Regions from separate parts of the Flavobacterium sp. B330r genome, predicted to be linked through region 1. Evidence: riboswitches for the same ligand, from Rfam matches in the RefSeq annotation. Region 1 holds a riboswitch; the other holds the start of a gene.

Region 1 (3,427 bases):
TTATAAATTTGCTCCTAAAGAGGGCTTTAGCCAAACAATAATCATAATCAAATGAAATGTGAAGAATTTATAGTCAATTTTGGATGTAAGCAATCTCAAGAAAATTTGGCTAAAGCCAATCTTAGTACCTATAAATAAACCAACATCTAAAGATGTTGGCAATTCATAGAAATCATTTTTTTTTTAAATTTTATTTTTGAATTGCCTCCAGATTTATCTGGAGGTTATAAATTTGCTCCTAAAGAGGGCTTTAGCCAAACAATTATAATCAAATGAAAAAAGAACTACATATTTTCTTCACCTGTTTAATGTTTTACACCAGAATTCCGTGTCCAAAAAACATTACACATCATCCAGATTATTTAAATAAAGCCACAAGATATTTCCCATTTATTGGTTGGATTGTTGGGAGTATTTCCTTTCTGGCTTTTTATCTTTTTTCATTTTTTCTTTCAACGGAAATTGCTGTTATATTGGCAATTATTGCTTCTATCTTAACTACTGGAGCTTTTCATGAAGACGGATTTGCCGATGTCTGTGATGGTTTTGGTGGAGGCTGGACCAAAGAAAAAATCCTAATGATTATGAAAGACAGCGCTATTGGCGCTTATGGAGCAATCGGATTGGTTTTACTTTTTCTACTAAAATTCAAACTGCTTTCAGAATCTATTTTACTTTTCACTAATAACATTTTACTAATTTTCCTTTTATTCATTTCTGCACATTCTTTGAGTCGTCTGGCGGCAATCAGTATTATTTTTACACACGAATATTCGCGTGAAGATGCTTCTAGCAAAAGCAAACCAATCGCTAAACAATATACTTGGAAAGAAGTTTTTGGCTCTTTCTTTTTTGGATTAATTCCGTTACTTGTATTTTCTTATTTTGATTTAAAATTTCTTCTGGCTATAATTCCCGTTTATATAACTCGATATTTTTTAGCGCGATATTTTCAGAAATGGATTGACGGTTATACAGGAGATTGTCTTGGCGCTACACAACAAGTTTGCGAAGTGGTATTTTACTTAAGTATTTTATTTTTATGGAAATTTATCTAGTTCGCCATACCGAAACCATCTGCGAAAAAGGAATCTGTTACGGACAATCAGATGTTGATATTGCAGTTCCATTTGATGAAATTTTCGGCAGAATTATTTCTGAACTTCCTTCGGAGGCAATAATCTTCTCTAGTCCGTTAAAGCGCTGTGTCATTTTAGCAAAACATATTCAAGAAAATATTAAAACCATTTCTTATCACGAAGACGAACGTTTAAAGGAAATGAATTTTGGCGATTGGGAATTGAAAAGCTGGAACGAAATTCCGTCTGAGGAGCTCAATCCGTGGATGGAAGATTTTGTGAATATCAAAGTTTCAAACGGAGAATCTTTTGTTGAATTACACGAAAGAGTCGGTAATTTTTTATCTGAAACAATTTCTAAAACAAATCAGCCAATTGTTATTGTGGCTCACGCCGGAATCATCAGAAGTATTTTGTGCCATCAGAGTTCACTGCCATTAAAAGACGCTTTCAATAATAAAGTTGATTTCGGAGAAGTTATAAAAATCGATTTTTAATGCAAATAATTTATAATTTTCCATGAAACGTAAAAGAAATTTGAATAATCAGTATTTTTAACTTTATCTTTGCAGCAAATTAAGGTTGTGTTTTTAATTCAAAAACACATTAAAAGGGAATCAAGTAATTTCTTGAGCTGTACCCGCAACTGTAAGCTAAGTTCACAAAAATGAATGCTTGCTGTAACTACATCACCACTGTCACGCCCTGCGTGATGGGAAGGTAAACAGCAAGACGCAAGCCAGGAGACCTGCCTTTGTAACAATTTATCGAGCTCTCGGGAAAAAGAGTGAAGGAATTATGACTTTAAAACGACTTCTTGCTTTTTGTTTATTTGTGATGTGCCAGATTATTTGGGCGCAGAGCGATTCTATTACCAGCCTTAAAGAAGTATTGGTTTCAGACAAAAATTTAAAAAAATATTCAGTTTCACAATCTGTTTTAAAATTAAACGATTCTGTTATTGGCAAAAACGAAGCTCTTCTAACCGATTTATTAAACTTTAATTCTACGATTTACTTTAAAGAATACGGTCGCGGAATGCTATCTACGGTAGCTTTTAGAGGAACTACCTCTTCTCAGACCGCAGTAATCTGGAATGGAATTAACATTAATTCCCAAATGAACGGAAGCACCGATTTTAATACCATTTCGGGTTCCGATTATAATTCGATAAGCGTAAAAGCGGGTGGCGGAAGCGTGATTTATGGAAGCGGTGCTGTTGGAGGAACCGTTCATTTAAACAACGATTTGTTGTTTTTTAATCGTTTTGAGAATAATTTACGACTAGATTATGGTAGTTTTAATACGATTGGGATTAACTATAAAACTTCTATTTCTAACAAAAAATGGAGTGCTCAAATCGGATTGTCTAAAAATAGTTCGACAAACGATTATAAATATCTGAACCAGTACAACTGGAAAGGCGAACAGCGCTGGAACCAAAATGGCCAATATGACGTTATTACTTTAAGTGCTAATGCTGGTTATAAAATTGATGCCAAAAACACTCTAAAACTATACACCCAAACCTCAAACACAGATAGAAATACGTCTTTGGTTTCTGAATCGGAAATGAAAAGTAAGTATGTTAATGGCTTTAATAGAAACTTACTAGAATATGACGGTAATTTTGGGAAGTTTACTACCAATTTAAAAACTGCTTATATTTTCGAGAACTATCAATATTATGCCGATAATTCGAGTAATATTTATACTTACGGAAAAACAGAAGGCTTAATCACAAAAGCAGATCTGGGGTATCAAATATTCAAATCATTACAAGCCAATGGAATCCTAGAATATAATCGAACAAAAGGATATGGCAGTGGTTTTGGCGACAATGTAAGAGAAATAAGTTCTGCAGCTTTACTTCTTAAACAAGATGCTTCAGTTAATTGGAAAAACGAATTTGGTATTCGAAAAGAATTCACAGACAACTACCAATCTCCTGTCCTATTTTCAGTTGGTTCTTCTTATCAGTTTGGGAAATTATATAATTTGAAATTAAATGCATCACGAAATTTCAGAATTCCAACCTTCAATGATTTGTATTGGGAAGAAGGCGGAAATCCAGACTTAAAACCCGAAAGTTCTTATCAGGCAGAAATTGGCAATGTTTTTACTTTTCAAAATTTTAGTATAACTCAGACCTTTTATTACATGAAAATAAAAGATTTGCTAAGATGGGTTCCTGGAACAAATGGTATTTGGATGCCACAAAATACAGACAAAGTAAATAGCTATGGAGCAGAAACATTGTTGAGTTGGAAGAAAAGTTATGGCAAAAACAACCTGACTGCAAATGCAACTTACGCTTATACAGTTTCAGAAAATGTTGAAACCAAAAA
Region 2 (3,427 bases), 2.2 Mb from region 1:
CTTCAATCTTTCCATCGCTTCTTGGCGCTGCAACACTCACATCCGAAGAAAGAAATATCGTTTCGTCTTCTCTGCAGGAAACTAAAAAAATGGCAATACTTAAACTGAATACTATTTTTAAAATGCTCTTTTTCATAACTCAAAACTGATTATAAATTTGAATGTTCTTCCCGGCATCGGATAATTGTAAATCACTTCATATTGCTGCTTGAAAGCGTTGTTGACTTCAATCGCTCCGTTCAGTTTGTAATTTTTGAATGTGAAAGATTTTTGAACCGCCAAATCGTGCGTATACCAAGGCTGAACTTCATTTACTTTAATATTATTGACATTTCCGTTGTAGCGTTTTCCGACATAAATAAAGCTGTAATTGAAATTCCAAGATTCATAACCCGCATTCAAAATTCCAGATCCGCTGTGCCAAGGCGTGTAGGGAATCTGATCGCCATAAGAAGACATTTCTAAACCGACAAACTTTGTAAAATCTTGACTTTGAGAATACGTATAGGTTAAATTGGCATCTAGTCTTAGCTTATTAAAATGCGTTGCCATATTCAGAACCGTTTCGATTCCTTTTCCTTTTACTTGCCCGATATTGGTCATCATCCAGCGAAACAAATTTCCTGTCGGGGCGGCAATAATTTTATCTTTTGTATTGGTGTAATAAGCATCTGCTTGAAAAGAAAATTTATCAAAAAAGCTTTCCCTTACGGGGAAATTATACGTAAAACCAACATCGTACTGATTCATGTATTCTGGCCTCAAAGTGCTCGAACCGATCATGGTATAATACAAATCGTTGAAAGTGGGCATTCTGAAAATTCGTTTAGCAAATGCCCTTAAATTGAAATCGTATTTTTTAAACGGAGTATAACCTAGGAATATAGCGGGAGTAAATTCGGTTTTATTGGGCGCTTTGGCATTGTACTTCACTTCTTCGATAACGCGAGTTGCGAGTACATTTCCTAAAACTTTAAACCCTTCATATCGATAGGAACTTGCCAGAGAAACAAGTGCAGTATAACGCTGCGGAAAAGAAAACTGTGTCTGAATGCCTCTTCTAGTTGCGTTTAGTTTATTGTATTGAAAATCGGTTGATAGCGAAACATCCCAAGTGGGCAAAATGCTGTACATATTGACTGCAGAAAAATAAGCTTCCTGCTGATAATAACTATCATCAGATTGCACGCCTTCTGTTACGGTTTCTCCTAAAACATTGGTTGTATCTCGTGCTATATAATGGGTGTAATCGTAAGCAAATTTTCCTTTTAGCTGAAATTTATATTTCTCTGAAACGTCTTTCGTTAAAGAAGACTGTCCGAAAAAATTCTTATCAAATTGACGGAAACCATCTCGAAACTTATTTTCTACAATGGCACCTGGAGCGCCTCTTTCAGAATCGTAATAATACACTTTGGCATCCCAAGTTCCTTTATTTATTTTTCCGAACAAGCCCGATTCCAATCGGAATGCTTCAATATCGCTGTTCCATCGCGTTGCTGTGGTATCGTATGCAATGCTACCGTCTTGATTTTTTCTTTTATACCTAAATTTATACTGTCCGTTTGATTTGATGTATTCAGAGCTTACACTCAAGCTGACTTTGTCGCTTAGTTTTTGTTCCCATCTAAAAGAAGGATCATGATAATCAATAGACATTGTTTTGTAACGAACCAGTAGATTTGTTTTCTTATTGCCTGAAAAAGCAGGTCGTTTGGTTCGCAAATAAATCGCAGAAGCAGAAGCGAAATCTTTAGCCGATTGAAAAATTTCACTTTTCTGACCGTTGTACATCGTCAAAGATTCCATGTCGTCAAGCGAATACTTTCCTAGATCGGTTACGCCGTTTTGCGCATTTCCAAGCTGAATTCCGTCGTAGAAAACACCAACATGATGCGTTCCCATATTACGAACATCAACCGTTTTGAGTCCGCCCACTCCGCCATAATCTTTAATTTGAGTTCCAGCAAAATAACGAAGAGCATCTGCGACATTGTGAGTCGCCAAATTCTCAAGCAAAACGCCCGAAAGACTTTGTACGGGAATCACTTCCTGGTAGGGTTTTCCTTTTAAAACAACTTCTTTTAAAACCCGCGAACTATCAGTCACTGCTTGAGAATGAAGCAAAAAAGGAACTAATACTAAAAAAACAGAAAATAAAGTTTTACTCAAATTATACATCACGATTTTATTAAATAAACTTTACGTGATGCAATAATTATAAAACATAGAAATAGACCAACTATCCTAAATAGCAGGTCATTATCTTGTCATCAACTTCATACCACGAAAGTTTTAAACTATGTGATCGTGGCAGGTCTCCTGACTTATTCCATCTTTAAACGGCCTTCTCATTCGAAATAACGAACAATGGCATTAGTAATGTTTAAAGACTTAAATAGAACTTACAGTAGCGGGTCTGTTCAGGATTTACACCTGATTCCCTTTTAACTATTTCTTCTGAATTGAAAAAATAGACCAAAATCAGCCGCAAAGATAGAATTATCTTTTAAAAATGTAAATTCGAAAGATTTTAAAGCCTATTATTTTTTGTTTCTTCTAAAATTGATCGCATTAAAAGAATACGAAACCATCAAGTAACTCCAAAACGACAGTTTTTCTACGTCTTGTACCTTGGGAAGGTTTGTCATTGAATCTGTAGATTTATAAAATGAAAATGCACCGTTAATTTCTAACTCTTTAATAGGAACATATTTTATAGAAATATCATTTTCAAATCCTAAAAATTTTGACATTGTGTGATTTAAATTATTCTGCAAAGAATATTGTGTATAAAAAAGATGAAAATCTGAACGAAACGTAAGTTTTGAATTTATTGGAAACAAAGCAAACAAATATGGATTCACAAGACCTTTTCCTCCAACATCAGCAGGAAAACGTGTAAAAACATTCATGTTTCCATTAAACTTCCAAGTAACGCCATATAAAACATCAAAGTCTCCTGAATTTTCTTTCCCTGTCTGTAAACTGCTTCCGCTAATTATCTCCGCTCCTAATCGTAAAGTAGTTTTTGGCAATGATAATTTCACTTCTGGCTGGAAATAGTATGCAAACAAATGTTGCCCTTTTTGATTTCTACCAAATTGCAAATAGCTGTTTAAAGTATAATACCATTGCTTCTTTTTAAACTCAATTCTTCCTCCTGTAGTGGCGCGAGTGTATAGTGTTTCTGAATTTGTTTTCTCTAAAAAATCAACTGTATTTATAGAATTAAAAGAAAGATTTTTATTCGAATTATAACTAAAGTTGTACACTAGCATGTATTTGTATTTATTGGAAGCAACTGGAGAATAAGCACTTTCAAAACTTGTATTGTATTTTCTCGTAAAAACAAAGAAAAAATCATGGGCAAAATGTGGCGTATATTTCATAATTCGAATTCCTTCATGGGCTCTACCCTGCTGAG

What was found. Region 1 has a riboswitch for cobalamin ahead of QLQ95_RS03885 (TonB-dependent receptor plug domain-containing protein). Riboswitches for the same ligand answer to the same signal wherever they lie in the genome.
Region 2: another riboswitch for cobalamin. It lies ahead of QLQ95_RS19370 (TonB-dependent receptor); the one in region 1 lies ahead of QLQ95_RS03885 (TonB-dependent receptor plug domain-containing protein).

What each region holds. Positions count from the first base shown of each region.
Region 1 is NZ_CP124860.1:859,087-862,513, forward strand. Features, by position in the region: gene QLQ95_RS03875 (adenosylcobinamide-GDP ribazoletransferase) at 273-1,058, shown strand; gene cobC (alpha-ribazole phosphatase) at 1,043-1,576, shown strand; cobalamin riboswitch at 1,642-1,849, shown strand; gene QLQ95_RS03885 (TonB-dependent receptor plug domain-containing protein) at 1,878-3,427, shown strand, end outside.
Region 2 is NZ_CP124860.1:4,359,568-4,362,994, reverse strand. Features, by position in the region: gene QLQ95_RS19375 (YncE family protein) at 1-136, opposite strand, end outside; gene QLQ95_RS19370 (TonB-dependent receptor) at 133-2,181, opposite strand; cobalamin riboswitch at 2,296-2,498, opposite strand; gene QLQ95_RS19365 (alginate export family protein) at 2,544-3,427, opposite strand, start outside.